DNA from 2 places in the Streptococcus constellatus subsp. constellatus genome. Region 2 is predicted to be linked to the other one. Evidence: predicted binding sites of a transcription regulator. Region 2 holds the regulator's gene; the other holds the start of a gene.
What was found. Region 2 encodes NrdR, which represses ribonucleotide reductase genes. Its sites were predicted from a motif close to ACACNATATATNGTGT; they were not measured.
Positions count from the first base shown of each region.

Region 1: SCSC_RS08030 (deoxynucleoside kinase) is a predicted target of NrdR. The motif match lies at 11,428-11,443, and genes of this name have one in related genera.

Region 1 is NZ_AP014647.1:1,628,785-1,645,366, forward strand. It holds partial or broken gene SCSC_RS07975 (ISL3 family transposase) at 1-1,125, opposite strand, end outside; gene licT (BglG family transcription antiterminator LicT) at 1,463-2,302, shown strand; gene SCSC_RS07985 (beta-glucoside-specific PTS transporter subunit IIABC) at 2,320-4,158, shown strand; gene SCSC_RS07990 (glycoside hydrolase family 1 protein) at 4,170-5,585, shown strand; partial or broken gene SCSC_RS07995 (transposase) at 5,708-5,902, opposite strand; partial or broken gene SCSC_RS08000 (carboxymuconolactone decarboxylase family protein) at 6,096-6,798, shown strand; gene SCSC_RS09445 (transposase) at 6,850-7,095, opposite strand; partial or broken gene SCSC_RS08010 (immunity protein YezG family protein) at 7,222-7,389, opposite strand; partial or broken gene SCSC_RS09485 (hypothetical protein) at 7,481-7,683, opposite strand; gene SCSC_RS08015 (IS1182 family transposase) at 7,644-9,170, shown strand; partial or broken gene SCSC_RS08020 (DUF308 domain-containing protein) at 9,425-9,938, shown strand; gene SCSC_RS08025 (HD domain-containing protein) at 10,009-10,668, opposite strand; gene SCSC_RS08030 (deoxynucleoside kinase) at 10,734-11,372, opposite strand; gene SCSC_RS08035 (epoxyqueuosine reductase QueH) at 11,557-12,324, opposite strand; gene SCSC_RS08040 (IS1182 family transposase) at 12,628-14,154, shown strand; gene groL (chaperonin GroEL) at 14,395-16,017, opposite strand; gene groES (co-chaperone GroES) at 16,050-16,331, opposite strand; gene SCSC_RS08055 (hypothetical protein) at 16,475-16,582, opposite strand, start outside.
Region 2 is NZ_AP014647.1:1,419,699-1,436,280, reverse strand. It holds gene htpX (zinc metalloprotease HtpX) at 1-146, shown strand, start outside; partial or broken gene SCSC_RS07010 (ISL3 family transposase) at 188-1,444, opposite strand; gene SCSC_RS07005 (MFS transporter) at 1,606-2,835, opposite strand; gene SCSC_RS07000 (hypothetical protein) at 2,819-3,019, opposite strand; gene SCSC_RS06995 (DUF177 domain-containing protein) at 3,207-3,746, shown strand; gene SCSC_RS06990 (hypothetical protein) at 4,013-4,240, opposite strand; gene SCSC_RS06985 (ABC transporter permease) at 4,240-4,968, opposite strand; gene SCSC_RS06980 (ABC transporter ATP-binding protein) at 4,952-5,686, opposite strand; gene SCSC_RS06975 (TetR/AcrR family transcriptional regulator) at 5,676-6,341, opposite strand; gene gndA (NADP-dependent phosphogluconate dehydrogenase) at 6,546-7,970, shown strand; gene SCSC_RS06965 (response regulator transcription factor) at 7,979-8,668, shown strand; gene SCSC_RS06960 (PTS transporter subunit IIBC) at 8,879-11,068, shown strand; gene SCSC_RS06955 (endonuclease/exonuclease/phosphatase family protein) at 11,085-11,900, shown strand; gene SCSC_RS06950 (hypothetical protein) at 11,947-12,435, opposite strand; gene nrdR (transcriptional regulator NrdR) at 12,634-13,107, shown strand; gene SCSC_RS06940 (DnaD domain protein) at 13,108-14,259, shown strand; gene dnaI (primosomal protein DnaI) at 14,260-15,159, shown strand; gene der (ribosome biogenesis GTPase Der) at 15,238-16,548, shown strand.

The sequences.
Region 1 (16,582 bases), 210 kb from region 2:
TTGCTTCCAATTTGGCGTTGGAATAGTGTAACTGAAGGGCGTTGACGATTTTCTCTTTGTCCTTTAGAAAGGTTTTAAAGACAGTCTGGAAGAGAGGATGAACCTGTTTTAGATTGTCCTCAATGAGTCCGAAAAATTTGTCAGACTCCTTATTCTGAAAGTGAAAAATCAAGAGCTGATAGAGATTATAGTGGTGTTTCAAATCTTCTGAATAGCTCAAAAGCTTGTCTAGAATCTCTTTATTCGTCAAGTGCATACGAAAAGTAGGGCGATAAAATCGCTTATCACTGAGTTTACGACTATCCTGTTGAATGAGCCTCCAGTAGCGCTTGATAGCCTTGTATTCAGGAGATTTTCGATCAAACTGGTTCATGATTTGAACACGCACACGACTCATAGCACGGCTCAAGTGTTGGACAATATGGAAACGATCTAGAACAATTTTAGCACACGGAAAAAAGCTGTCTAGCCAAGTCATAGTAGGGACTAAACATATCCATAGTAATGATTTTCACCTGACAGCGAACAGCTCAATCGTAGCGCAGAAAGTGATTTCAGATGATAGCTTGTGTTCTTCCCTCAAGAACAGTGATGATATTGAGTTTGTCAAAATCTTGCGCAATGAAGCTCATCCTTCCCTTTGTAAAGGCGTACTCGTCCCAGGACATGATTTCAGGCAGATTGGTAAAATCATGCTTAAAGTGAAAATCATTGAGTTTTCGTATGACAGTTGAAGTTGAAATGGAAAGTTGATGGGCAATATCGGTCATAGAAGTCTTTTCAATCAACTTTTGCGCATTTTTTTGGTTGATAATACGAGGGATTTGGTGGTTCTTCTTGACGATAGAAGTCTCAGCGACTGCCATTTTCGAGCAATGATAGCACTTGAATCGACGCTTTTTCATAAGGATTCTAGTAGGCATACGTCGTTTCAAGGTAAGGAATCTTAGACGTTTTTTGAAAGTCATATTTCTTCATTAGACTTCCACAATCAGGACAAGATGGAGCCTCGCAATCCAGTTTAGCGATGATTTCCTTGTGCGAATCCCTATTAACAACATCCATAATTTGGATATTAGAGTCTTTAATATCGAGTAGTTTTGTGATAAAATGTAATTGTTCCATATGAATCTTTCTAATGATGGTTTGGTTGCTTTTCATTATAGATCTTATGGGACTTTTTTTCTACAACAAAATAGGCTCCATAATATCCATAGGGGATTTACCCACTACAAATATTATAGAGCCAAAAAATTCGACAAGTACTTGACAAATAGATTAAAATATCTTAAAATGAAAGTGGTTACAGAGTTATTAATTATTTAAGCTTCATGTCACCATTAAAAATTGAAATAAAAGGATGTTATCACTAATACAAGTGAGCAGGAACCTATTTAATCACATCGGAAGAAGTTTCTTGATGTTTTTAAGTAGGTTCCTTTTATTTTAAAAGGGAAATTTTATGATCATAAAACGAATACTAAACCATAATGCTGTAATTGCGCAAAGTAAAAAAGACATCGATGTTCTTCTTTTTGGAAGGGGAATAGCTTTTGGAAGAAAAATTGGAGATAAAGTAAATCCAATTGATATTGAGAAAAGTTTTTTTCTCAAAAATAGAGATAATATGACCCGTTTTACAGAGATGTTTATTAATGTTCCTTTGGAGTTGGTGTACATCACCGAAAAAATAATTAATCTAGGTAAAATAACATTGGGGAATAATTTTGATGAGATTATCTATATTAATTTAACGGATCATATTTCTTCGAGCATAGAACGTTATAAAGAAGGAGTTATTATTTCGAATCCCCTACGCTGGGAAATTTCGAAATATTATAAAGAAGAGTTTGAACTTGGGAAAAGGGCTTTACAAATAATAAAAAAAGAGTTAGGTATTGAACTTCCAATTGACGAAGCTGCATTCATAGCGCTACATTTTGTTAATGCAAATTTAGAAAATAATTTTCAAGAGTCGTATAAAATTACTGAAATAATTATGGGAATTGAGAAAATAATTCAAGATTTCTATTGTACTGAGTTTAACCAAGATTCTATTGATTATTATAGATTCATAACTCATATAAAATTATTTGCCCATCGTTTGGTTGAAAACGCAACCTATTGTGACGATGATGATGAAGATTTGTTGGAGTTAATGAAAAATAAATATCCTAAAGAATACAAATGTGGTGAAAAAGTGGCATTGTTTATTCAGGTTGAATACAATTATTTGCTGAGTTCTAGTGAATTAGTTTATTTGATAGCTCACATTCGTCGTTTGACAAAAAATTTAGATTAATAGAATAGGAGAATACGATGAGTTATAAAGATACCGCACAAAAAATCCTCAATGCAATTGGAGGTAAAGAAAATGTCAATAGAGTTACCCATTGTGTAACACGATTACGATTAGAATTAAAAGATGAAAATTTAGTAAATGATAATGACGTGAAGAAGATACCGGGTGTAATTGGTATTATGAAAAAGAATGGGCAATATCAAATTATACTTGGTAATGATGTAGCTAATTATTATAAAGAATTCATCAAACTTGGTAATTTTGAATTAGATGCAGTTGAACAAGTACCTAAAGGAAATATTTTAGAAAGAATCATTGAGTACATTGCAGGTTCTATGACCCCAATCATTCCAGCAATGCTGGGAGGAGGGATGCTGAAAGTCTTGGTAATCATTTTACCAATGCTTGGCATATTGAAATCAGATTCTCAAACTATTGCTTTTCTGACATTTTTTGGAGATGCTCCATATTATTTCTTACCTCTGTTATTAGCGTATTCTGCTTCACAAAAATTAAAAGTAACATCTACATTAGCTATGTCTGTAGCAGGTGTACTTCTCCATCCAAATTTTGTTCAAATGGTGCAGTCAAGGAATCCTCTTAGTTTATTTGGTGCACCTGTGACACCAGCTAGTTATGGTTCGTCAGTTATTCCAATTCTTATTATGGTTTGGTTGATGAAGTATATTGAGAAGTTTATTGGTAAATTAACACCAGCTGTTACTAAAAGTTTTTTACAGCCTACGCTGGTATTATTAGTATCAAGCTTTATTGCCTTAGTTGTAGTCGGGCCTATTGGAGTAATTGTTGGTGAAGGATTATCAAATCTAGTTGGGCAAATGTATGGTGTAGCTGGATGGCTTACATTAGCTATTCTTGGTGCTATTATGCCATTTATTGTTATGACTGGAATGCATTGGGCGTTTGCACCTATATTTTTGGCGGCATCTATTGCTACTCCAGACGTATTAATTCTTCCAGCAATGTTGGGGTCAAACTTAGCTCAAGGGGCTGCTTCGATGGCTGTTGCATTAAAGAGTAAAAATAATAATACAAAACAAATTGCTTTTGCAGCAGGTTTCTCAGCGTTACTTGCAGGAATTACAGAACCTGCATTATATGGTGTAACTTTAAAATATAAAAAACCACTTTATGCAGCTATGATTGGTGGTGGATTAGCGGGCTTATTTGCTGGTCTTACAAGTGTTAAAGCATATCTCTTTGCTGTCCCATCCCTGATAGCATTGCCTCAATTTATTTATTCTGGCGTACCATCAAATATTGTTAACGCTCTAATTGTAGCGATTATTTCTGTTGTTATTACCTTTGTCTTAGCTTATATATTTGGAATCGATGAAGAAGAGAGTTCTAGCTCTGTAGAAGTTGAGGCTGGAGTTTCAAATAAAAAAGTAGTATTTTCTCCTATATCAGGAGAAATCATTCCGTTAAGAGATGTCCAGGATAAAACATTTTCAGATAAACTAATTGGAGACGGAGTAGCGATTATCCCAAGTGAGGGTAAGGTTTATGCACCATTCGATGGGGAAATTACAAATATTTTTCCGACTAAGCACGCAATTGGGTTGAAGAGTGATGAGGGCGTTGAGTTATTAATTCATATTGGATTAGATACTGTTGAACTAAAAGGTCAAGGTTTTATTAGTTATGTAGAAGAAGGAGACAGAATTTTCAAAAATCAATTGATTTTTGAAATGGACTTAAATTTGATTAAGGACAAAGGCTATGAAACAGTGACACCAGTGATTGTAACGAATACCAATGATTTCTTAGATGTTTTAGTATTACCTAATAATCAGACAATCGAGCATTCCAAGGAATTATTGGTAATATTATAATGGAGGAAAGTATGACCATTTTTCCAGATGATTTTCTTTGGGGTGGAGCTGTTGCAGCTAATCAAGTAGAGGGAGCATATAATGAAGATGGTAAGGGCTTATCAGTTCAGGATGTGTTACCTAAAGGTGGATTAGGAGAAGCGACAGAAAATCCTACAGAAGATAACTTAAAATTGCTAGGCATTGATTTTTATCATAAATATAAGGAAGATATATCCTTATTTTCTGAAATGGGCTTTAATGTTTTTCGTACTTCTATTGCATGGAGTAGAATTTTTCCAAAAGGAGATGAAGAAGAACCTAATGAGGCTGGTTTGAAATATTATGATGAATTGTTTGATGAACTACATGCTCATGGGATAGAACCACTTGTAACTCTTTCACACTATGAGACTCCATTATATTTAGCAAGAAAATATCATGGATGGATTGATAGGAGAATGATTCATTTTTATGAAAAATTTGCTCGAACAGTTTTAGAAAGGTATAAAGATAAAGTTAAATATTGGCTTACGTTTAACGAAGTGAATTCTGTTTTGGAATTACCATTTACTAGTGGAGGAATAGATATACCTAAGGAGAATCTTTCGAAACAAGAATTATATCAAGCTATACATCATGAATTAGTCGCCTCGAGTTTGGTTACAAAAATTGCTCGTGAGATTAATTCAGAGTTTAAGGTGGGATGTATGGTATTAGCTATGCCAGCTTATCCAATGACTCCAGATCCAAAAGATGTATGGGCGACTCATGAGTATGAGAATCTAAATTATCTATTTTCAGATGTGCATGTTAGAGGTTATTATCCGAATTATGCAAAAAGATACTTTAAGGAACATAACATTAACATAGAGTTTGAAGATGGAGATGCAGAGTTATTAAAAAATTATACTGTAGATTTTTTATCGTTTAGCTATTACATGAGTGTGACTCAATCTGCTCTTCCAACACAGTATAATTCAGGAGAAGGGAATATTATTGGTGGTCTAGTAAATCCTTATTTAGAGTCTTCCGAGTGGGGATGGCAAATTGATCCAATTGGACTACGTATAATTTTAAATAGATATTATGACCGTTATCAAATTCCATTATTTATAGTGGAAAACGGATTAGGTGCTAAAGATCACCTAATAAAAGATGAATTTAATAACTTAACAGTCCAAGATGATTATAGAATTCAGTATATGAAACAACATTTATTGCAAGTAGCTGAAGCTCTACAAGATGGTGTTGAAATTATGGGCTATACGTCTTGGGGATGTATTGACTGCGTTTCTATGTCTACTGCACAACTTTCTAAGAGGTACGGTCTCATTTATGTTGATCGAAACGATGATGGAAGTGGCACATTCAATCGATATAAGAAAATGTCCTTTACTTGGTATAAAGGAGTGATTGAATCAAATGGAGAATCCTTATTCAAATAGTTTTTTTATTAATGATTAGATATTATCACGGTTAAGGCAACATTTCATTAAATATGAAATAAAGAGGTTTGGAAGACATCAAATTCTAGGCTCTTTGTCAACTGTAGTGGGTTGAAAAAAAGTTAACGTCTGGAGAGGACGATCGTCGTCCTCTCCATTCTTATATTCAGAGCGATAAAAATTCGTTTTTTAAAGTTGTCAAAGTTCCGAAAACCAAAGGCATTACGCTTGATAAGTTTAATAAGATTATTCGTTACTTCCAATTTGGCGTTGGAATAAGGTAATTGAAGTGCATTGACAATTTTTTCTTTGTCCTTAAATTGATTGAAATCCTGTTTCGTGTTACAATAAAATACGAATTAGGATTTTAAGAGGAGGATATATGAATTCAAAGCAATTTTTTTAGCATAGAAGCCAAAGTTTATGACACGCTTGATGCTAACGAAAAACAGGTTGCTTCTATGCTAAAAAAATAGCTGAATCTTTAAAGGAAAGTAAAGGAGGAAAAAAATGTCAGAAAAAATAGTACAAACAGCAGGAAGAGATCAACTTGGAGAATTTGCACCTGAATTTGCTCATTTTAATGATGATGTTTTGTTTGGAGAGAATTGGAATAATGAAGATATTAATTTAAAGACTAGAAGTATAATTACTATTGTAGCATTAATGTCGTCTGGTATTACAGATTCATCTTTAATTTATCACTTACAGAATGCAAAAAAAAATGGTGTTACAAAAAAAGAGATAGTGGCAATTATTACACATGTAGCATTTTATGTTGGCTGGCCAAAAGGATGGGCAGCGTTTAGTCTTGCTAAAGATGTATGGAAAGAAACTGCGGATAAAAATGATGCAAAGGCACAACATCAAGCGTCTATGATATTTCCAATGGGAAAGCCTAATGATGCATTTGCAAAATACTTTGTTGGTCAAAGCTATCTTGCACCTATTTCTACGAAGCAGGTTGGAGTTTTTAATGTAACATTTGAGCCTGGTTGCAGGAAGAGGATATTACCAAGAATGGGGTAAGGATATTATAGAAATGAATCCTGGAGACTGTATCAATATTCCTGCTGGTGTTAAGCACTGGCATGGTGCAGCGCCGGATAGCTGGTTTTCTCATCTTGCAATTGAAGTTCCGGGAGAAAATGCATCCAATGAATGGTTAGAACCAGTATCTGATGAACAATATGGTGTGCTGAACTTAAAATAAATGGAGGATTAAATATAGGTTCTTTGTCAACTGTAGTGGGTTGAATAAAAGCTAACACCTGGAGAGGGCTATCGTCGTCCTATCCATTCTTATATTCAGAGCGATGAAAATCCGTTTTTTGAAGTTTTCAAAGTTCCGAAAACCTAAGGCATTACGCTTGATAAGTTTAATAAGATTATTCGTTGCTTCCAATTTAGCGATGATTTCCTTGTGTGTATCCATATTGATGATATCTACAATCTTGATGTTTGGATCTTTGATATCAAGTAGTTTTGTGATAAAATGTAATTGTTCCATACGATTCTTTCTAATGAGTTGTTTTGTCGCTTTTCATTATAGGTCTTATGGGACTTTTTTTCTACAACAAAATAGGCTCCATAATATCCATAGGGGGTTTACCCACTACAAATATTATAGAGCCGAAATATATAAATTGTAATGGTACTCACCTTTGTATTTAAAATAAAAGTATGCACTTCCACTACATGTCTTATCCATTTCTATTACAATATACAAATCATCCCACTCTACTGGAATCATATCGTTGGCTTGATGCACGATTTCGTTATTTTTTCCCCACTTTTGCCCCATTTTGAAATATTTACATTGAAAATACCTAAAACCACCTTCCGAAATTCATTTAAATTTCAGCATTTTTGATTACTTTCGATATAAAAATTTCTTACAAATTCATGTAGGGGGCATAATAATTTCCATACAGAAGAGTCTGGGACAATAGTCCCTTTGCTACAAAAAAAGCAACGGATTTGCCGTTGCTTTTTGCATGGTTGCGATAGTCTTGGTAAAATAGAATTGCCCAATAAACCATTTAGAAAGGCTATCCCATGCATATTCACTATAACACAAATCAAACAACTTTACCACTAGAAATCAGTTCTTTCTTGCCACAAGACCATCTCGTCTTTACTATTGAAAAAGTGGTGAATGCCTTGGAGGATCGTCACTTCCACACGTTCTATCATAACTTTGGTCGCCCGTCTTATCACCCTAAAATGCTTTTAGCCGCTCTACTATTTGCCTACTCGCAAGGGATTTTCTCTGGACGAAAAATCGAAAAAATGATGATTGAAAATCTGGCTATGCAATACCTAACAGGACAGTTGGTTGTCAGCTATCGCACCATCAATCGTTTTCGAGTCGCTGAAGGAATGGAAGAGCTCATTCGTGATCTTTTCATCGACCTCAATCTTCGTTTAAAAATGGAAGAGTTAGTGACCTTAGATTGTCTGTTTATTGACGGGACTAAGATTGAAGCCAACGCTAACAAGTATAGTTTCGTGTGGAAAAAGGCCACAGACAAGTTTTCCGTCAAACTTCAAGAACAGATACAGGTCTATTTTCAAGAAGAAATCACTCCCCTTATCCATCAGGCCATTAGGCTGGACGAAGAAGAACCGATTGCTTCAGAGCAGTTGATTGAATTCGCTCAAGTCCTCGAAGAAGAATTGGAAAAACTGAACCAAGACATTGAGGAGACACCCGTTAAAGGAAAGGATAAACGTAAAACTCAACGTCGGAAACTCAAGAAAGTCCTGCGTAAAGTCAAGGATGATTTTTCAGTACGTGCTGAAAAATATGAAGGCTACCAAGAGACATTTGAAGGGCGTAACAGCTTTTCCAAAACAGATACAGATGCCACTTTTATGCGGATGAAAGAAGACCACATGAAGAATGGTCAGCTCAAAGCTGGTTATAATCTTCAAATCGCTACTGAAAATCAATTTGTTCTTCATTATGATGTCTTCTCAAATCCGACAGATACCAAGACTCTCCTGCCATTCCTTGAAACCTATCCGCATGACTTGAAGACCGTTGTCGCAGATGCTGGATATGAAAGTGAAGAGAACCTCCTTCGTTTAGATGAAAAGGAGGTGAACCACCTGATTAAATATGCCATGTTTGATCAGGAACAGAAGAAAGGGTATAAACAGTCGGCTAGAAACTTAGCGAATTGGTACTATGATGACAAGGAGGATAGCTACACTCATCCTGATGGCTGGTGCTATCGTTTTCATCATATCAAACATCAGAAAACACAGACGGACTTTCAACAGGAAATCAAGGTTTACTACGCTGATGAACCTAAATCAGCCCCTCAAAAGGGACTATATATCAACGAACGTTATCAACACTTAAAAGCTAAAGAATGCCAAGCGCTTTTCTCTCCCGAAGGTAGACAGATTTTCAATCAACGTAAGATTGATGTGGAACCTGTCTTTGGGCAGATAAAGGCTTATTTGGGTTACAAGAGATGTAACCTAAGAGGCAAGCGTCAGGTGAAAATTGACATGGGTTTAGTGCTCATGGCCAATAATCTCCTTAAATACAATAAGAGAACGACTCAAACTTAAAAAGCTAGAGTTCCATAATTGGGAATCTCTAGCTTTTTTGTGACTGAGAACTATTTTGTCTCAGACTCTTTTTGTTATTCTCACTTATAATCTTTTAACCTTGTTATAGTTACAAAAAATAATAAAACAGCCTTTTTTGTTTCACAAAAAGCCATACTAAAATTCTCAAACTATCTATTTCCTTTCTTGACATCTCCCATCATAAGAGTTAAAATGCTTTCATTCTCAAACTATACTATATAGGGGGTATTGAAATGAAATTTTCTAATCGTTTATTGCTATTTCTTGCAGGAACTGTTCTTGTTTTATTAGCACTTTTTCTATTTACAAACCCAGCAGCTAATCTTGTTGCTTACAGCTGGTGGATTGCATTTGGTTTACTGGTTACTTCTATAGCAGCTATTTTAAGCTATTTCTCTGTACCAAAAGAGCTTCGCTCACCTGTTTATCTTTTCCAAGGATTATCAACCTGCTCTTAGCTCTTTACCTCGTTGCCTATGGATTGTGACCTTACCTGTCATCATTCCAACCATTTTAGGAATTTGGTTAATTGTAGAAGCCATTATTCCTTTCTTTAAAGGTAATTGTCTAAGACTGATTTTCTCTGCTATTGGCAATCACATCATGTGGGTGGCGCTACTTGTATTTCTGCTTAGATTAGTCATTTTGTTCAATCCAATAGCTACAAGCGTCTTTGTCATTTATGCCGTTGCTTTTGCATTTTTAATTGCTGGTTTTACCTATATCGTTGATGCCTTTCGTAAATAATCTAGCTGCCATTTTGGGCATATTAAAATAGCTGGGAAGTTACATTCTCAGCTTTTTCATATCTTATTTGTCACTTTTTCGCATTCCATTCAGCATAGAATTGATCTAAGTATTCTTCCAAAAAGTGATGTCTACTTTCTGCCATTTTTTGAGCAGCAGCGGTATTCATCATGTCTTTTAATTTGAGTAATTTCTCATAGAAATGCATGATAGCTGAACTCTTCCCAGTACGATATTCTTCCAATGTCATGTTTTCTCTCGGCTGCAAATCTGGATCGTGAATCGGTCTCCCTATATGACCTGAATAAGCCATAGCTCGCGCTATTCCAATCGCTCCAATCGCATCCAATCGGTCGGCATCTTGAACAATTTTGCACTCCAAAGTGCTGATATTCTTCTGTTGATGATCACCTTTAAATGACATTGTTGAAACAATCTCTAACACATGAGCTATTTCCGCCTCTGAAGCCTGATGATTCTGTAGCCATTGCTCAACCTTTTGCAAGCCCACTTCTTCACTCTCATTTAACTTCCCGTCAGCTATATCATGTAGTAAGGCAACTAGCTCACAAATAAAAACATCTGCTCGTTCTTGTTTGGCAATTTCTACAGCAATATTTGTGACACGTACAATATGCCACCAATCATGTCCGCTTGTTTCGTCTTTCAGTTCAGCATAAGCAAAATCTCTGGCTTCTTGAAGAATTTTCGTTTGTCGATCAGTTATCATCTGTCTCTCTTTTTTATTGATGTATACAAAAATCTCGAAACGATTTCGAGATTTTTTGATTGAACTCACTTTTCAAGCCCAATCGTTTTCATTTTTTGTTGAATTTGTTGGTAGACGTGATTCCAATCACTTGGATTTGCAATATCTAAATCATCCGTTGCAATTCTCATTTTAGGACTGTAGTTGTAATCCTCATACCAATTTTGATAATGCTTGTAAAGCAGCTGATAGTAGTCAGCGAGCCCATTTTCTTCATTTGGTTGCTCATAATCGCGACCACGTTTTTTGATATTGTTCATAATATGATCGAAACTTCCGTCTAAATAAATCAACAAATCTGGCGCCTTCTTAGGCAAACCTTGGATTTCTTCCATCATATTGTCCAAAAGTTCCAAGTAGATATTGTACTCTTGCTCACTAATGCTGCCTTTGAGGGTATTGATGTAAGTAAACAGAGCATCTTCATAAATAGAACGATCTAGAATGTTATTGTCATCATGATAGGCCGCTTTAATCATTTTAAAGCGTTTGTTTAGAAAGTAAATCTGCAAAGCAAAACCATATTTATCAGGGTCTTCATAATACTTATCCAGAATAGGGTTTTCTTCTACAGGTTCAAAAAAAGGCTGCGTTCCTAATTCCTCGGCTAGTCGATAAGTGTAGGTCGTCTTGCCTACCCCAATCATGCCCGCTAAAATAATCACTATCTTCCTGCACCTCCCAAATCTATCCAATATCAGGTCATCAGTCTCAGTTGAACTACCATATATTGTGCCAAAGAAAATGATAACACAATATATTGATGACGTCAAGATATAAAACTTCTAAATGTACAAACAAAAATAACCTTATAAGAAGATGCGCGACAGACTCCTATACAAAGTTATTTTAAGACTCTCTGTTGGTAACGGTAAATTTAATATGCGAATAATCTTTTTCTAAATCTTTCCCTTTCAAAAAGGCTACTGCATCTTTTTTAGTCTGAACTAAATCAATTCCTTGTACCTGTGCCGCAAATACACAACCACAATAACATTGCCGATAAATATCGTACTCCTCGCACATTTCCACCGAGCGTTTATAACCTTGATTCTTCTTGAAATCACTCGGAAGATACTGCGTTGCGTAAACTTTCTGTACTTCAATTCCAACGCTATTGATTGTCTGCGAATTTTTATGAGGACTGATTGTCAAGGCGCTTCCAAAATAGTCAAATCCCAAATCAACAGCCACTTGCGCTGTCTTATCCAAGCGATAATCATAGCAAACTTTACAACGATCGCCACCTTCTGGCTCTTCTTCTAAGCCGTGTACTGTCCGGAAAAATTCCTGTGGCTCATAGGTAGCTTCTAAGTATTGAACATGATTACCAGTATTTTCATTGAAATCGTGAACAAATTTTTGTACAACATAGGCACGGCGCTGATATTCTGCCTTAGGGTGAATATTTGAATTAGCAAAATAAACGGTCACATCCGCATACTGGGTCAAATACTCCAGAGTATAGGTCGAACATGGTGCACAACAGGTATGCATCAAAATCGTAGGACGCTTCTGATTTGCTTCCCAAACTTTGACCATTTTTTGCATCACACGATCGTAATTGATCTTTTGATTGGGATTCATTTTACTCAGAATTTCTTCAACATCAATCATCGTTTTCTCCTTAGAAATGTATCACTATTTTACCACAGAAAAGAAGTGAAGACAAATAGACGAAAGAGAATAACTTTTTCAAACAGCACTAATTTATCAATCAAGAAAAATAAAGTTCTGATTCTTTTGGCTCTCTTTGTATCGATCGTACATGTACCCCAGCTAAAAACTTTAAAAAAGTGAGTCTGGGACAATAGTCCCTTTGCTACAAAAAAAGCAACGGATTTGCCGTTGCTTTTTGCATGGTTGCGATAGTCTTGGTAAAATAGAATTGCCCAATAAACCATTTAGAAAGGCTATCCCATGCATATTCACTATAACACAAATCAAACAACTTTACCACTAGAAATCAGTTCTTTCTTGCCACAAGACCATCTCGTCTTTACTATTGAAAAAGTGGTGAATGCCTTGGAGGATCGTCACTTCCACACGTTCTATCATAACTTTGGTCGCCCGTCTTATCACCCTAAAATGCTTTTAGCCGCTCTACTATTTGCCTACTCGCAAGGGATTTTCTCTGGACGAAAAATCGAAAAAATGATGATTGAAAATCTGGCTATGCAGTACCTAACAGGACAGTTGGTTGTCAGCTATCGCACCATCAATCGTTTTCGAGTCGCTGAAGGAATGGAAGAGCTCATTCGTGATCTTTTCATCGACCTCAATCTTCGTTTAAAAATGGAAGAGTTAGTGACCTTAGATTGTCTGTTTATTGACGGGACTAAGATTGAAGCCAACGCTAACAAGTATAGTTTCGTGTGGAAAAAGGCCACAGACAAGTTTTCCGTCAAACTTCAAGAACAGATACAGGTCTATTTTCAAGAAGAAATCACTCCCCTTATCCATCAGGCCATTAGGCTGGACGAAGAAGAACCGATTGCTTCAGAGCAGTTGATTGAATTCGCTCAAGTCCTCGAAGAAGAATTGGAAAAACTGAACCAAGACATTGAGGAGACACCCGTTAAAGGAAAGGATAAACGTAAAACTCAACGTCGGAAACTCAAGAAAGTCCTGCGTAAAGTCAAGGATGATTTTTCAGTACGTGCTGAAAAATATGAAGGCTACCAAGAGACATTTGAAGGGCGTAACAGCTTTTCCAAAACAGATACAGATGCCACTTTTATGCGGATGAAAAAAGACCACATGAAGAATGGTCAGCTCAAAGCTGGTTATAATCTTCAAATCGCTACTGAAAATCAATTTGTTCTTCATTATGATGTCTTCTCAAATCCGACAGATACCAAGACTCTCCTGCCATTCCTTGAAACCTATCCGCATGACTTGAAGACCGTTGTCGCAGATGCTGGATATGAAAGTGAAGAGAACCTCCTTCGTTTAGATGAAAAGGAGGTGAACCACCTGATTAAATATGCCATGTTTGATCAGGAACAGAAGAAAGGGTATAAACAGTCGGCTAGAAACTTAGCGAATTGGTACTATGATGACAAGGAGGATAGCTACACTCATCCTGATGGCTGGTGCTATCGTTTTCATCATATCAAACATCAGAAAACACAGACGGACTTTCAACAGGAAATCAAGGTTTACTACGCTGATGAACCTAAATCAGCCCCTCAAAAGGGACTATATATCAACGAACGTTATCAACACTTAAAAGCTAAAGAATGCCAAGCGCTTTTCTCTCCCGAAGGTAGACAGATTTTCAATCAACGTAAGATTGATGTGGAACCTGTCTTTGGGCAGATAAAGGCTTATTTGGGTTACAAGAGATGTAACCTAAGAGGCAAGCGTCAGGTGAAAATTGACATGGGTTTAGTGCTCATGGCCAATAATCTCCTTAAATACAATAAGAGAACGACTCAAACTTAAAAAGCTAGAGTTCCATAATTGGGAATCTCTAGCTTTTTTGTGACTGAGAACTATTTTGTCTCAGACTCACTTCGCTTTTTATATCCTTCAAAAGCACGTTTGCGCTTCAACATAAAAGCAATCTCGTGCAACATTAAACATCGTTAAGAGCTGTATGAGAAAAACAAATCTTCTCTTATTCATCAAATAATTCGTTGATTTTCTAGCTTGTTTTACTCTTTAAACTCTCTATATCTTAAATTACATCATGCCACCCATCATGCTTGGATCCATTGCTGGAGCTGGGCTAGCTGGTTCTGGTTGGCTAGCAACAACTGCTTCTGTTGTTAAAATGAGGCTAGCTACTGACGCAGCATTTTGAAGGGCAGAACGAGTAACCTTGACTGGGTCAATGATCCCTGCTTCAATCATGTCGACCCATTCACCAGTTGCAGCATTAAAGCCTGTACCAACTTCAGAGTTTTTCAAACGGTCAATGACGATCGAGCCTTCAAATCCTGCATTGATAGCGATTTGTCGAATAGGTTCTTCCAAAGCACGAAGCACAATATTGCGCCCTGTTGCTTCATCACCTGATAAGTCTAAGGCTTCAACAGTATTTAAAACATTCACAAAGGCTGTTCCACCACCTGAGACAATTCCTTCTTCAACAGCGGCGCGAGTTGCATTGAGGGCATCTTCAATGCGGAGTTTCATTTCTTTGAGTTCTGTTTCTGTTGCAGCACCCACTTTGATGACTGCCACACCACCTGACAATTTTGCTAAACGTTCTTGTAGTTTTTCTTTGTCAAATTCAGATGTAGCACTTTCAATTTGCGATTTAATGACAGCCACGCGGTTAGCAATCGCTTCAGCAGCTCCTGAACCTTCCACAATCACTGTGCTATCTTTGTCGACAGTCACTTTTGAGGCTTGTCCAAGTGCTTCAATGGTTGCATCTTTCAATTCTAGACCAAGATCTTCTGTAATCACTGTACCGCCAGTCAGAATCGCAATATCTTCTAACATAGCCTTACGACGGTCACCGAAGCCTGGCGCTTTCACAGCGACTACATTGAAAGTACCGCGGATTTTATTTAACACAAGAGTTGGAAGAGCTTCACCGTCTACATCATCTGCGATAATCAATAATGGACGACTTGTTTTTAAAATATTTTCCAACAAAGGAAGAATTTCTTGGATATTAGAAATCTTCTTATCTGTAATCAAGATATATGGATTATCTAAATCAGCAACCATTTTTTCATTATCTGTTACCATGTATTGAGAAAGATAGCCACGGTCAAACTGCATACCTTCCACAACATCAAGCTCTGTTTCCATTCCTTTTGATTCTTCAATAGTGATGACACCGTCGTTGCCAACTTTTTCCATAGCTTCAGAAATGTATTCTCCGACTTTTTCAGAACGTGATGAGACAGCTGCAACTTGCGCAATCGCTTCTTTATTAGAAACCGGAACAGAATTTGCTTTTAAGGCTTCAACAGCTGTTGCAACAGCTGTTTCAATACCACGACGAATGCCAATTGGGTTTGCACCAGCCGTTACATTTTTGATTCCTTCACGGACAATGGCTTGGGTCAAGACAGTCGCAGTAGTTGTTCCGTCACCAGCGATATCATTAGTTTTTGAAGCAACTTCTGACACCAACTTAGCGCCCATATTTTCAAAATGATCTTCGAGTTCAATTTCTTTTGCAATAGTCACACCGTCATTTGTGATGAGTGGTGAGCCAAATGATTTTTCAAGAACAACATTGCGTCCTTTAGGTCCTAAGGTTACTTTAACGGTATCTGCTAAAATATCGACACCACGTACCATAGCACTTCTTGCATCTGCTGAAAATTTAATATCTTTTGCCATTTTTACAATTCCTCTTTCTATAAATGTTTAATTTATTCAACAATCGCTAGAATATTTGTCTCATTGACAACGAGGTACTTTTCTTCGCCGTCTTTGACTTCAATTCCTGCATGGCTTTCAACGAGAACAGTATCATCGGCCTTCACGCTTGGAGCAACGAGTTCACCGTTGAGCGTACGAATTCCTTCCCCGACAGCTATAACTTTTGCCGTCTTCGTTGCATCTTGTCCTGCGCCTGCAATGACAAAGCCACCAACTTTTTGTTCTCTTTCTTCTACTTTTAGGACCACACGGTCGCCTAATGGTTTAAGCATTTGTTTACCTCCAATATCTTGTTTTAGCACTCTATGTACACGAGTGCTAATATTTACATTTTCTATTGTATCACTTGGTCAGAAATAGTCAAGAAAAAAACTCTGTCAAACGACAAAGTTTTTAGGGGAAAGCAAATAAATTTTTATCGAGCCAATCTTAATTTTTCTTCAAAATCATCAATAACTCTTTGAAGATTCAGTCGTCCTTTGTAAATACCATAACCAAAGACAAGCATGGCTAATATTCCCAA
Region 2 (16,582 bases):
ATGGAAGTGAGCCCATGCATCGCAAGGTTGATGATGCTAGTGCAGCTCTCTATATCAATGACCCTAAAAAGCCAGGTGGTTTGCAAAAACTTTTTCACACTCACCCTCCGATTAGTGAGCGGATTGAACGTTTGAAAAATATGTAAAAATAACGGCTCTTTGTCAACTGTAGTGGGTTAACGAAAAGTCATACCCTGGAGAGAACCGAATTGGTTCTCTCCTTTTTGATATTTAAAGCGATGAGGATTCTAGTTTTAAAGTTGTCAAAGTTCCGAAAGCCGAAAGCATTTCGCTTGATGACTTTGAAGAGGTTGTTAGTGGCCTCTAGCTTTGCATTTGAGTAAGGGAGTCCAAGAGCGTTGATAATTTTATCTTTGTCCTTGAGAAAGGTTTTAAAAACAGTCTGAAAGATAGGATTTATACAAGAAATTGTTTCTCCAATGAGTCCAAAGAAATGTTCAGCTTGTTTCTCTTGAAAATGAAAAAGTAAGAGTTGGTAGAGTTCATAGTGTTCTCTGAGTTCTTGAGAGTATGCAAGGAGTTTTTCCAGAATCTCTTTGTTGGTCAAATGCATACGAAAAGTCGGACGATAAAAGCGTTTATGACTTAGTTTTCGACTGTCTTGTTGAATGAGTTTCCAGTAACGTTTCAGTGCCTTATATTCGTGCGATTTTCGATCTGATTGCTTCATGATTTGGATGCGAAGACGACTCCTAGCACGGCTAAGATGTTGTACCATGTGAAAACGATCGAGGACAATTTTAGCAGAAGGAAAGAGTTTCTTAGCGATGTCGTAGTAGGGGCTAAACATGTCCATGGTAATGACTTTAACGCCGTTTCGGACCTGTCTGGAATAGCGCAGAAAGTGATTACGAATGGTTGCTTGCGTTCGTCCATCTAGGATAGTTATGACCTGTCTTGAGTCGAAATCCTGTGCAATGAAGCTCATCTAGCCTTTCTTGAAACTGTACTCATCCCAACTCATATGTGCTGGCAGGCAGTTGAGATTCGCCTTAAACTCGAATTCTTTTAGTTTGCGAATGACGGTTGACGTGGAAACTGCTAAGCTTTCAGCGATGGCCGTCATAGAAAGCCTCTCCATCAGTTTTTGAGCGATTTTCTGCTTGACGATGGTTGCGATTTGGTGGTTCTTCTTGACTAAGGGAGTCTCAGCGACAGCTACTTTCCGACAGACTTTACAGCGGAAACGGCGTTTTCTCACTCGAATCATAGTCTTGTATCCCGCACACTCTAAATAGGGGATTTTCGATTCTTTTTGAAAGTCATATTTAGCCATTTGTCCTTGGCAGTGAGGGCCTTTAGGCGCAGGATAATCTAGCTTAGCGATGATTTCTTTATGTGTACCAGCATCTAGAACATCCAAAATAGTGATGTTAGGGTCTTTAATTCCGAGTAAGTTTGTGATAAAATTTAATTGTTCCATAAGATTCTTTCTAATGATGGTTTGGTCGCTTTTCATTATAGGTCTTATGGGACTTTTTTTCTACAATAAAATAGGCTCCATAATTCCTAAAGTGATTTTACCCACTACAGAAATTATAGAGCCAAAATAACTCTCCCAATGACATAACTGGGAGAGTTTTCTTATCTGTTTTTCCAAGCAAGTCCAAGGGCGAGTACTCCTAGTAGAGTAAAGACAGTCCAACAAATAGTCATATTCCAAACAGCAAGAGCTGTAAAAAGAGTAGTTCCGACAGGAAGGGAGAGACTAAAGAGAAGGGATAAAAAAGAGCTGGTCTGTGCGAGAACATCAGAAGGAAGGCTGTTGAGAAGAAGAGCATTGAGTTTGGGATTGACCTTCGCTGCCAGATACATGAGGAACATGGTAGAAAGAAGAGTAATTAGTTGAGAACCAAAAAATATTTGATTTAATCCAATAAGAACAATGGGAAGGATTGCCCATAAAACAATTTGGGCGACGGAGAGTTTAGCAAAGTAGTCTCTGGGAGTGAGACTTCCGAGAACCATACCTGCCATGACTACTACTTGAATGAGAAATAGTGATTGACTGAAAGTGAAATTCCAGAAAGGACGATTTAAAAGGCTGAGGTTAAAGATGGCATTTAAGCTGCCACCCAAGGCATTAATAATGGCAATGCTGGCTAGGAGCAGTATAAAATTGCTTTTTTCTTCTTTTTGGAAAATTTCTTCGCCCAATTTAAAAATTTCTTTAGCTTGAGTAAGGAAAGAAGTCTTTTTCTCTAATTTTTTGACAGTGACAGGTGCATGAGTTAGCTGTTTGCGGTAGAAATAGAGGACAGTTGAAGAAAGCAGGAAAGCTAGGGCATTGATAGAGGCAACGAAAAAGAAATTTTGATTGCTAATGGCGAGTAGCCATACTCCCAGAGCTTGCCCCGAAATAGAACAAATAATGGAGAGAAATTGGGTGAAACTATAAGCTTCCATGCGGTCTTCTTCAGGAATATTTTTCTGGAAAATAGGCATTTGCAAACCGCCACGATAGTCACTGAGAATATCTGAGATGATGTTAATCAAGCAAACAAAGGAAAAAGCGATTAGACTTTTTTGATAAGTCAGCATTGCAACAAGGACGAACAATATTGCTTGAATGTAGCCTGTGGCAATCAGCCAGTACCCTTTTTCGTGCGTTTGGTCAGCCCGTTTACCGACATAAACAGTAAAGAGGATAGGGGCAAGTAAGATAATATTGGCAGTTCCCACTGCGAATTTAGCGTGGGGCAGACTTGCTGCAAAAACTACAAAAACGAGATTGTAGATAGAGGCTCCTAAGTAGTTGAAAAAGCGAGAAAGAGCTATGACACGAAAAAGTGAATTTTTAATCAGTAGTTTCATCTGCTTTATCTCCTGAATATTTTTTGACAAGTTGTTTAGCGAGGCTAGGACTTTTGAGTTGAAACCTTTTACCCTGTGTGACAAATTCCCAAACCTGACGAATATCACTCTTTATGGTTCGCTTAACAATTCGACTTTCACTTGATGTGAGAGTAATTCTTTTCTTTTCAATGTATATATTCATAAATTGTTCTCCTAAAAGCTTTATTGCCACCATTATAGCGGGGTATAACAGGGTTTTCAAGGTCTTTTAGCCAAGTGGTGTCAAAGGGAAAGTGACTGGTAGAAAACGGCAGGGTAAGTTGCAAAGAAAGGCGCACAAACAGAAAGAAAATGCTATAATGGTTTAAGGAATATTGGAGGAAAAGTATATGCTAAATATTCATGAAATTCGTAAGAACCCCGATGGACTAGACTTTGAAGTGAATTTTGACTTAGTTGCTGATTTAAAAGGGCGTAACCCTGAAATTTTGGGCATCCGCGATGTGCTTGCAAGAGGCAAGGCTCAGTATGAGGACGGTCTTTACTTTTTAGACTATGATTTGTCCTACACGATTACTCTGGCGTCCAGCCGCAGCATGGAGCCTGTTGAGCGCAAGGAAACTTACTTGGTCAATGAGATTTTCATGGAAAATCATGGCGAGAAGATCAGCCAAGACTTGATTGATGATGACCTCGTTTTGGGGCTTGAGGGCGATGAGATTGATCTGGTAGAAAGTGTAGCGGATAATATCTTGCTCAATATCCCGCTTAAGGTCTTGACGGCTGAGGAAGAAGCAGGGCAGGATTTTCCAGTGGGACAAGACTGGCAGGTCATGACCGAGGAAGAATACCGCCGCCAGCAAGAAGAGCAAAAAGCAAGCAAGAGCCCTTTTGCTAGCCTGAAGAACCTGTTTGATGAAGAAAATTGAGTTAATAATCCAGATAGAAGAAGGGAGTGGGACAGAACTCAAAATTAAAAATTTTAAGTTCGTAGTCCCACCCCCGCAAAGATGATTAGGAACTCTTGCGAGCTTGAACAGCGAAGAAAGAGTCCAATCAGCTACTGCGTCATTTGTTTATCACGAAACTCTTTCAGAAGTTGGAAACTTTTGTCCCAGCCTCAATATTTTTAAATGTTAGGATTTATTCTTTTGACGTGGATATCTCTTGGAAAATTGAAAGTAACTAAGAATAATTATAACAATAACTGAATGATACCACTGATAATTCCTAAGCAGCCTAATCCAATGCAAATCCATCCAATTGTTCGCTTTTTGGAAGACGAGTTGTTTTTTGAAAATAAAAACATGCCTATTCCTACTACTAAGATGATAAATCCAAAAATCATATTGATTTGCAAACCGTTTTTACCAAAAATGCTTTCAAGCACAGTATTAACTGTATTATCTAAGGTCCGTTCCATTATTCTACCTCCATATGGTTTATTTTTTTAGTAAGCAACAATGACACACCAATTCCACCCAAAACAGTAAGGCACATTAAGATAAGAGCGGCTACATCATTTTTATTGCTATTTCCTATAAAACTAAACAGGATATTACACAATAAAGAGGAAAGAAAGACAGCCGACAAAATGGTAGTTGGTATAGATTTTTTCGAAAAACCAATACCTACAGCTATAATTCCAGTTGATGCTGCTATCATGGACATGATGATTGTTATTTTGATTGCTCTCATCATAAGAGAGACAGTCCATGTGCCTTCAACCAAAGGACTAATGGACTCTGTGATGCCAAATATGCCAAAGGCTAGCACATTACAAGATACCATTGCCATGAGCGTAAAAAGAAAGACAACCATTAATTTTGAACATAATATTTTATCTCTTCTGATAGGGTAGGAAAATAATAAAATAGCTCGTTTATCTTTGTATTCATCAATGATAAACCGTGTACACATGGTGGCAGAGAGTGTTGCGAAGACAGCCATACTTAGTGTTGAAAATAAGGAAATAATTTTAGGATATCCTGCAAATATTTGTAGATCTGGGTCTGGATTTATTTGAGGGGCATATGCAAACAAGTAAATAAAGCCAAGCATTACAATAAAGGTAACGCTACTTGCAATTACATATGTTTTGATATTATTTCTTTTTAATTCTAATTTTATCAATTTAAACAATTTTTTCACCCCCACTCATGATATTGAAGAAATAGTCTTCCAGTCCATTTGGGAATTGATTTTCTATTGCAGACAAGCTAACTTCCTCTACAACGGTGCCATTCACAATGACACCGATAGTATCTGCAATATGTTCTATTTCACTTAATATATGGCTAGATACTAGAATGGTCATACCTTGTTCATTCTTTAGTTGCAAGAATAATTCTCGCATTTCTCTGATTCCCATAGGATCCAGACCATTTATTGGTTCGTCTAAGATGAGTAGTTCTGGTTCATGGACAATGGCTCGCGCGATTGCTAAACGTTGTCGCATGCCCAAAGAAAATTTAGATACTGGCAAGGTTCCAGTGTTATTTAGCCCAACCTTTTGCAAAGCAGAGACACAATCTTTACCTTCTTTTCCCATATAGGAGAGATGGATTTGTAAATTTTCCTCGGCTGATAAATGTTCATAAAATACAGGCGTTTCAATTAAGGTGCCTATTTCTGATAGGATTTCATTTCGCTGTTTTCCAATATCTAATCCCAAGATTTGTATCTTGCCCATTGTTGGTATGAGTAGCCCGGACAGTAGTTTAAATACAGTTGTTTTTCCAGCTCCATTTGCTCCTAGAAATCCGTAGATACTTCCTTTTTCTACGTGAATATTGCAAGCTCTGATAACCTCTTTTTTATCAAAGGTTTTGGTTAGATTGTCTGTTTCGACTGCTAAATTATGTTTCATTGTTACCCTCCTTAAAATATAATCTGTGCAATAAGTTCATGAATTTTTCAATGAGCGTATCATTCAATACATCAATGCCTAGAGAAGCCATTAGGGTTTGTAAGAAATTTAATCGTGTTAATAGCTTCTCTTCATCACAAGTAAATACCGCAGGGTCACACCACACATTTAATAATAGCAAAAAGATTTCTGCGCATTCATCAGGATATTTTGTAACAATAGATCCATCATCAATCCCTTTTTGAATAATTTTAGAAAGAAAAGGAGCATCGTTATTTACACAATCTTTCATGTAGGATATAACAAATTCTGCACTTTTCATTTTTGGAACCATGGCATCATCTAAATAATGAATTTCTTGATTTTCAATAGTCTTTTCTAAAATAAGTGACAATTGTTCTTTTCCGCTCAGAGAGCTTGTTTGGGATAGTAAGAGCTTCATTGTCTCTTTTGTAGCTTCAGTTTGCCTTTTTGTTACAGCATTTATAACATCATCTTTCGATTTGAAATGATGATAAATGGCACCTTTTGACACATTTGCTGCTTCTGCAATATCTCGCATACTGGTTTTATCAAAACCTTTTTCTAAAAATAATTTGGTTGAAACAGTTAAAATGGTTTCGATAGTAACCTTTGAATCATACTTTTTTTGCATATTATTTACCTTCTTTTTTAAAATACATACCGGCTGGTCGGTTTTTATTGTATAACAAAAGGTCTTTTTTGTCAAGCAGTGAAAAATATTTTGTTCACCTAGTTGCAGTTTCGCTCTTTTTATAATTCATATCATGGCAAAGTACTTTCAATTATGCTTGCAAAATGTTACAATAAGACTAGTAACTATGAATAGGAGTAAGACATGACAAAAGCAAACTTTGGCGTTGTAGGTATGGCCGTTATGGGTCGTAACCTTGCCCTTAATATTGAGTCTCGTGGCTATACAGTAGCAATTTACAACCGGTCAGCGAATAAAACAGAGGATGTGATTGCATCTTATCCTGAAAAAAACTTTGTTCCAAGTTACGATGTGGAAAGTTTTGTGAATTCTATTGAAAAACCACGTCGGATCATGCTCATGGTTAAAGCTGGGCCAGGGACAGACGCAACGATTCAGGCATTGTTACCGTTTCTTGATAAGGGAGATATCTTGATTGACGGTGGAAATACGTTCTATAAAGATACTATTCGTCGTTCAGAAGAATTGGCAAATTCTGGAATCAATTTTATCGGGACAGGTGTATCTGGTGGTGAAAAAGGTGCGCTTGAAGGTCCATCTATCATGCCTGGTGGACAAAAAGAAGCCTATGAATTAGTAGCAGATGTATTGGAAGAAATTTCAGCGAAAGCGCCAGAGGATGGGGCACCATGTGTAACTTATATCGGACCAAATGGTGCAGGTCATTATGTAAAAATGGTCCACAATGGGATTGAGTATGGCGATATGCAACTGATTGCAGAAAGTTATGATTTAATGCAGCACTTGCTTGGATTTTCAGCAGCAGAAATGGCTGAAATCTTTACTGAATGGAATAAGGGTGAGTTGGATAGCTATCTGATTGAAATCACTGCTGATATTTTGACACGTAAAGATGATGAAGGACAAGATGGACCAATCGTTGATCACATTTTGGATGCAGCTGGAAATAAAGGAACGGGTAAATGGACGAGCCAATCAGCTCTTGATTTTGGTGTTCCACTTCCACTTATTACGGAGTCTGTTTTTGCACGTTATATTTCTGCTTATAAAGAAGAACGTGTTCAAGCTAGCAAAGTTCTTCCAAAACCTACTGCTATTAAATTTGATGGGGATAAGGCTGAATTAATTGAAAAAATTCGCCAAGCTCTATACTTCTCGAAAATCATGTCTTATGCACAAGGTTTTTCACAATTGCGTGTTGCATCTAAAGAGCAGGCTTGGAATCTTCCATTTGGTGAAATTGCTTCTATTTGGCGTGCTGGATGTATCATCCGTGCTCGTTTCTTACAAAAAATTACAGATGCATATGGCCGTAATGCAGATCTTGCAAACTTACTTCTTGATGAATACTTTATGGATGTTACTGCAAAATATCAACAAGCTGTTCGCGATGTAGTTGCTTTAGCTGTTCAGGCGGGTGTGCCAGTGCCAACTTTCTCTAGTGCGATTGCTTATTTTGATAGCTATCGTGCAGAAAACTTGCCAGCCAATTTGATTCAAGCGCAGCGCGATTACTTTGGGGCGCATACGTATGAACGCAAGGATAAAGAAGGCATTTACCACTATTCTTGGTATGATGAAAAATAGGATAAGCTATGGGGAAGCGGATTTTATTAGTTGAGAATGAAAAAAAATTAGCACAATTTATTTGCTTAGAGTTGCAAAATGAAGGTTATCGAGTGGATCTTCTTGAAACGGGAAAAGATGCTTTAGCATCTGCGAGAGCTAATCAATACGATTTATTCCTGTTGAATTTTATGCTTGAAGATATGACAGGAACGGAGTTTGCTGAGCAATTAAGTTTGATAAAGCCTGCTTCAGTCATTATTGTATTGGATAATCGTGATATTATTTTAAAATATACTGAGGAAATCCAACGTTTTGCTGTTAGTTATATGATAGAGCCTTTCATTGCGATGGACTTGGTCGAAAAAATTTCTGCTATTTTTCGTGGGCGTGATTTTATTGATCATCATTGTAGTCAGATGAAAGTTTCAACATCTTATCGGAATCTTCGCATTGACGTGCAAAATCATACTGTATATCGAGGGAATGAAATAATTTCCTTGACTAGAAGAGAGTATGATTTGTTAGCAACGCTGATGGGCAGTCATCAGGCTTTAAGCCGTGAACAGCTGTTAGAGCGCGTTTGGAAATACGAAGGAGCAGTTGAAACAAATGTTGTTGATGTCTATATTCGTTATCTTCGTAGTAAACTTGATATAGCAGGGCAGAAAAGTTACATAAAAACCGTGCGTGGTGTTGGCTATGCTATGCAAGAATAAACGTGAAGTGCAGGAAATATCGTTTTTCTGCACTTTTCTAATGGGGATGTTTTTTAATCTGTTATACTTTGCAAGTAAAAAATAGGGAAAGTTTTTAAAATATTATATAAAAACGCTTTACAAAATAGAAATATATGATATAATTAAAGAGTCAAATAAATGCAAACGTTTGCGGAAAGCGCTTGCGGAAAATTTTATAAGGAGATATGAATGATGAAAGAGACATTCAAAAACATATTCAGTTTCGAATTTTGGCAAAAATTCGGAAAAGCTCTGATGGTCGTTATCGCAGTAATGCCCGCGGCTGGTTTGATGATCAGTATTGGTAAGTCAATTCCAATGATCAATCCAAACGTAGCTGCTCTTGTTACAACAGGCGGTATTCTTGAGCAAATTGGTTGGGGAGTTATCGGAAACCTTCACATTTTGTTTGCATTAGCTATTGGAGGTAGCTGGGCAAAGGAACGTGCTGGTGGTGCATTTGCGGCCGGACTTTCATTTATTTTAATTAACCGTATTACAGGGGTCTTTTTTGGAGTAACTTCAGACCTTCTTACAAAACAAGGAGCTACTGTAAAAACTGTCTTTGGTGGAACCATTAAGGTGGCTGATTATTTTGTAAGTGTACTTGAAGCTCCTGCTCTTAATATGGGGGTGTTTGTTGGTATCATTGCCGGTTTTGTTGGAGCAACTGCTTACAACAAATATTATAATTACCGTAAATTACCAGATGCGCTTTCATTCTTTAATGGTAAACGGTTTGTGCCATTCGTTGTTATTTTGCGTTCTACAATTGTGGCTTTGATTCTTGCAGTATTTTGGCCAGTTGTTCAAACTGGAATCAACAATTTTGGTATTTGGATTGCTAACTCTCAAAAGACAGCTCCAATTCTCGCACCATTCTTGTTTGGTACTTTAGAACGTCTTCTTTTACCATTTGGACTTCACCATATGTTGACAATTCCAATCAACTATACTCAATTAGGTGGGACATATGAAGTGTTGACAGGGGCTGCTAAAGGAACGACTGTATTTGGTCAAGATCCATTATGGTTGGCTTGGGTAACAGACCTTGTTAATTTAAAAGGTTCACACGCTGACCAATATCAACATCTTCTAAATAGTATTACTCCAGCTCGTTTTAAAGTTGGGCAAATGATTGGTTCATTTGGTATTTTGATGGGGGTTGCCTTTGCAATTTATCGAAATGTAGATGATGATAAGAAACATAAATACAAAGGGATGATGATTGCAACAGGACTTGCAACTTTCTTAACAGGTGTTACAGAACCAATTGAATACATGTTTATGTTTGTTGCAACACCTCTTTATTTGGTGTATGCTGTTGTGCAAGGGTTAGCCTTTGCTATGGCAGATATTGTTCACTTGCGTATGCACTCATTTGGTTCAATCGAATTTCTGACTCGTACTCCACTAGCCATCAATGCTGGTTTGGGTATGGATATTATTAATTTTGTTTGGGTAACAGTGCTCTTTGCAGTTGGAATGTATTTTATTGCCAACTTCATGATTAAGAAATTTAACTACGCAACTCCAGGACGTAACGGAAACTATGAAACAGCTGATGGAGAAGATAGTCCTTCGTCTGCCCCAGCTGGTGGCAAAGTAGCAGAAGCATCTCAAGCTGTGAATATTATCAATCTTCTTGGTGGACGTGCAAACATTGTTGATGTTGACGCATGTATGACACGTCTTCGTGTAACTGTTAAAGATGCAGAAAAAGTTGGTACAGAAGAGCAATGGAAAGCCGAAGGAGCTATGGGCTTGGTGATGAAAGGTCAAGGTGTTCAAGCCATTTATGGTCCGAAAGCGGATGTTTTGAAATCTGACATTCAAGACTTACTTGACTCAGGCGAAGTGATTCCCGAAACTCTTCCGAGCCAAATGACAGCTTCACAAGCTGCCGAAGCGAACTACAAAGGTGTGACAGAAGAAGTTGAGACAGTCGCAGACGGTGAAGTGATTGCGATTACAGATGTCAAAGATCCAGTTTTCTCTCAAAAAATGATGGGTGACGGATTTGCTGTTGAACCTGAAAATGGCAAGATTTACTCACCAGTAGCAGGTACGGTTAGCAGCATTTTCCCTACAAAGCACGCTCTCGGTCTCTTGACTGATAATGGTCTTGAAGTGCTTGTTCATATCGGACTTGATACAGTCAGTCTTGAAGGTAAACCATTTGAAGTGCATGTAGCAGAGGGACAAAAAGTAGCAGCTGGTGATTTGCTTGTAACTGCTGATTTGGAAGCGATCAAAGCAGCAGGTCGTGAGACTTCAACGGTTGTTGTCTTCACAAATGCACAAGCTATTAGATCTGTAACTGTTGAAACATTCGGCAAAGTAGCAGCGAAAACAGTTGTTGCTAAAGTAGAATTGTAGATAGAAAAGAGAAATCATGGCAAAATTCCTGACTTTAAATACTCATAGTTGGATGGAAGATGAGCAAGAAAAAAAGTTAGATCAACTAGCTGAGCGGATTCTTCAAGAAAAATATGATGTCATTTGCCTGCAGGAAGTCAATCAAGAAATGGAGTCTGAACAGGTTGTTCAGGCTCCGTTTTATCATGCGGTAGATGACGCCATTGCGATTCATAAGGATCATTTTGTATATTGTCTCGTGGAGAGATTGGTGGAGAAAGGTCTTATTTATCATTGGTCTTGGGCTTATAATCATATTGGATTTGATCGGTTTCATGAGGGAGTTGCTATTTTATCTTTAAATCCATTGAAAGCAAGTGAGTTGTTGGTTTCTAAGACCAACGATCCAACGGATTATCACACTAGAAAAGTACTTTTGGCGGAAATAGAAGTTGCTGGACGGCTTGTAACAGTGGCTTCCTGTCATCTTTCCTGGTGGAACAAAGGGTTCCAAGAAGAATGGGGACAAGTAGAAAAAGAATTATTGCAGCGCAACATGCCTCTACTATTGATGGGAGATTTTAATAATCCTGTCGGTTATGAGGGCTATCGGTACATTCTGAAAAGTCCACTTGCTTTGCAAGACAGTCATGTTGTTGCTGCCACAGTGCTTGGTACAGCAACAGTTGAAGGTGACATTGCTGGCTGGACTGGAAATAAGGATGCTCTGAAAATTGATTATATCTTTACAAGTAAAGATTTCAACATTGAAAAATCTGCTGTTGTTTTTGACGGCAAAGCAACACCTGTCGTTAGTGACCATTTTGGGTTAGAAGCAGAAGTGACATTTTAACAATCAAAAACGGGAAGTTCAAGATAAAACTTCCCGTTTTTGATTGTCATTCTTTAGAGGTGTGGCGCTTTCCAGCATTGATAGCATCGGCTTCAGTCATGGTGACTACTCTGTCAAACCGTGTATTGCGTGGCATATTATCTTTACTGTACCAATAAACCTCAGCAGTTCCGTTACGAGCTACATAAACGGTTCGTTCCTGCTGTTGAGCTTCTTGTACTGTAGCAGCCTCTTGTTGTTGCTGCGCTTGAGCAGCCGCAGCTTCTTCTTGTTTTCGTTTTTCTTCTGCTTGTCTAGCTATTTCTTGTTCTTTTGCTGCTTTTTCTGCGGTCTCTTTTTCTGCTTTAGCTTTTTCTTCTTGCTCCTTTTTATCTTTTTGTGTAGATGAACTGCTGCTTGATAGGCTAATTTTTGCAGAAGAGGAGGAGCTGGAAATAGTTTTGGTAGCTTCTGTATTCGAAGAGCAGCTAGAAAGGATAATGCAGATTAGCAGGATACAAGAGCAAGCTGTAATTGTTTTCTTTAATATCATCATAATAATCTCCTTTGTACAAAAAAATGATAACATTTGTCGAAAGCATTATATAAAAATTTATCGAAAAAGAGAATAACAGATTGATTGATATTGTCCAATTTTTAGGAATCGACAGACCTGGTTGTACTAAAAATGCTGCCTTTTGTTATTTCTTAAAACATGGTATAATGAAGTATTAAGAATTCAGGAGGGAAGCAGATGCGTTGTCCTAAGTGTGGTGGTAGTAAATCGAGTGTTATTGACAGTCGGCAGGCTGAAGATGGTAATACAATTCGTCGTCGTCGTGAATGTGAAGAGTGTCAATATCGTTTTACAACTTATGAACGTGTAGAAGAACGGACGCTCGTTGTCGTTAAAAAAGATGGCACGCGGGAACAATTTTCAAGAGATAAGATCTTTAATGGAATCATTCGTTCGGCGCAAAAACGTCCTGTTTCTAGTGATGAGATTGAAGCAATTGTTAGCCGAATTGAGCAAAAAGTGCGCAGTAGTAATGAAAATGAGATCGCAAGCGAGTATATCGGTGGTTTGGTTATGGAAGAGTTGGCGGATTTAGATGAAATTACTTATGTTCGTTTTGCTAGTGTTTATCGTAGCTTTAAAGATGTGAGCGAGCTGGAAAACCTCTTGAAACAGATTACAAAAACAGCTAAAAAGAAAAAGGAACAATAGATGAAACCGAATGATCAATTTTCTTTTGTGAAGAATAATCTGATTAGTCAGGATAGCACCAATTTGATTCGTCTGTATTTGCCAATTCTAGGGTTTGATGCGACTTCTATCTATCAATATTTTCTTGCTTTTTGGGACGATGGAAAATCATCTTATACTTTTGGGCACATTTTGAATCATCTCAATCTGGGGATGAATGCCTTGCAAAAAAGTTTAGAAATGTTGTCTGCTATGCAGTTAGTAGAGCTTTATCATGCAGAGAATTATTTTCAGGTCTATTTGCAGCCCACATTAGCGTCTGGTGAGTTTTTAAGCAATCCTGTTTACAAGCGCCTGTTAGAAAAGAAGATTGGTGAAGCTGCGGTAGAGGCTTTGTTGCCTAGTCAACCAAAGGGTGAGAAGCAAGGTGTGAAACTGTCAGAGATTTTTCAAGTGGAAGATGCAAAGACAGAGACGCAATCAAAACAGAATCATTTTGAATTGGATTACTTTAAACAATTGATGGCGCGAGAAAACTTGCGTTTTGAAAACGAAAAAGAAGATTTGCTGGTACTCTTTGCCATTGCAGAGCGACAAAATTGGACTTGGTATGAAACGTATCTGTTGGCAAAAGAAACTGCTGTAGGGCAAGTAATTTCCACGAAGCGGATGCAGCAAAAATTACAGCAAAAGGTTTCAAATGAACTGTTTTCAACTCAAGAGCAAACGATTCTTCGAGAGGCTAAGAGTAAGGCAGCTGTGCAATTTTTGGCGGAAATCAAGAAAACTAAGCATGCAACGATTACACACGGGGAGCGTCAGTGCTTGACAGAAATGGCAAATTTGGGCTTGTTAGATGAAGTAATCAATGTGATTTTACTATTGACTTTTAATAAGGTAAATTCAGCCAACCTTAATGAAAAGTATGCTTTAAAAGTAGCAAATGACTTTTCCTATCAAAAAATCTTTTCAGCTGAAGAAGCTGTGGTGTATATTCGTGAACGTTATCAAGCACAGCATAGCAAAAAAGCAGCAAAAGATTCTGCTCCAAAAAGTAATGTGCCTAGCTGGAGCAATCCTGATTATAAAAACGAAACCAGTGCTGAAAAGCAAGTAGAATTAGAAAAACAAAAACGTAAATTGTTAGCCAAATTAGATCAAGGAGGTGACTAAATGGAACGTGTTGGACAAGCAATGTCACGTAGAAATGGTGCGCAGCAATTTGATTATGATAAATTGGTCGAGCAAATCATGGCTGATCCAGATGTGGCGGCTTTTATCCAGTCAGAAGGGATGACACCAGCTGAAATCAAACGAAGCATTTCTAAGTTTAATCAGTATATTTCTGAGCGAAATCGTTTTTTACTAAGCGATGAGGCTTATATTGCTAAAGGATATAAGCCAATTTTAGTGAAAAATGAGGGATATGCTGATGTTTCTTATGAGGAAACTCCAGAGCTAGTTGAAGCACAGAAGCAAGCGGCTATCAATGCACGTTTAAATTTGATTAGTCTTCCAGCTAGTCTCAAGGAAGCCAGTTTAGCAAAAGTAGACTTAGACGATGTTGGTCGTTACAAGGCTTTTGAGTTGCTGACGAATTTTGTAGCGGATTATCCAAACTACAAAAAAGCCCTTTATCTTTATGGTGATTTTGGCGTAGGAAAAAGTTACATGATGGCTGCGTTGGCACATGATTTATCAGAAAAACGTAGTGTTTCTACGACGTTACTCCATTATCCTAGTTTTGTATTAGATATAAAGAATGCTATTTCTTCTGGTCTGGTTAAGGAAAAGATTGATGAGGTAAAAGTAGCACAAATCTTGATTTTGGATGATATTGGCGCGGAGCAATCAAGTCCTTGGATGCGAGATGAGATTTTGCAGGTTATTTTGCAGCATCGGATGCAGGAAAATTTGCCAACTTTCTTTACATCAAATTTTAATTTTGCGGATTTGGAACGCCATTTTGCTACATCCAAAAACGGAGATGAAACTTGGCAGGCTCGTCGGGTCATGGAAAGAATAAAATTCTTAGCAGAGGAAGTGCGTCTGGAAGGAGAAAATCGCCGGTGAATGAAATAGTTCATTGTTAGATGAGAAGTTACTTTATGTAGATCAGTTGACTAGTGAATAAATAAGAAAGAGGAAAATATGGCTTTACCAACCATTGCCATTGTCGGTCGTCCCAACGTTGGCAAATCAACACTTTTTAATCGGATTGCCGGGGAACGGATTTCTATTGTTGAGGATGTTGAAGGGGTCACTCGTGACCGTATTTACGCGACGGCTGAATGGCTGAATCGCAAGTTTAGCATGATTGATACAGGTGGTATTAATGATGTGGATGCTCCTTTTATGGAGCAAATCAAGCACCAAGCAGAGATTGCTATGGATGAGGCAGATGTTATCGTTTTTGTTGTGTCTGGAAAAGAAGGTATTACAGATGCGGATGAATACGTGGCTCGTATGCTCTACAAGACCCATAAGCCGATTATTCTAGTGGTCAATAAAGTAGATAACCCAGAGATGCGTAATGAAATTTTTGATTTTTATGCGCTGGGCTTAGGCGATCCATTCCCAGTTTCTTCAGTCCACGGGATTGGTACAGGAGATGTTCTTGATGCCATCGTTGAAAATCTTCCAAATGAAGAAGTGGCAGAAAATCCTGATATGATTAAGTTTAGTCTGATTGGCCGTCCTAATGTCGGCAAGTCTAGCTTGATCAACGCGATTTTGGGAGAAGATCGCGTGATTGCTAGTCCTGTAGCTGGAACCACTCGTGATGCTATTGATACGGTCTTTACAGACAACGAGGGACAGGAATTTACCATGATCGACACGGCTGGTATGCGCAAGTCAGGCAAGGTCTATGAAAATACGGAGAAATACTCTGTCATGCGGGCTATGAGGGCCATTGACCGCTCAGATGTCGTTCTGATGGTGCTCAATGCTGAAGAGGGCATTCGCGAGTATGACAAGCGAATCGCCGGTTTTGCTCATGAAGCTGGTAAAGGAATCATTATCGTTGTGAACAAGTGGGATACGCTGGAAAAAGATAACAAGACCATGCAAAATTGGGAAGCAGATATTCGCGACCAATTTCAGTATCTTTCTTATGCACCGATTGTCTTTGTATCAGCTCTTACCAAGCAACGTTTGCATAAGCTTCCAGAGATGATTAAAAATATCAGTCAAAGTCAAAATACCCGCATACCGTCTGCAGTGCTCAATGATGTCATTATGGATGCTATTGCGATCAATCCAACACCAACCGACAAAGGCAAACGGCTGAAAATCTTCTATGCGACACAAGTTGCGACTAAACCACCAACTTTTATCATCTTTGTCAATGAAGAAGAACTCATGCACTTTTCTTACCTTCGTTTCCTAGAAAATCAAATTCGTAAGGCCTTTGTTTTTGAAGGGACACCAATTCATCTTATTGCCAGAAAGCGGAAGTAGGGCGGAGCCAGCTAAACAAGGACTGGCATAAAAA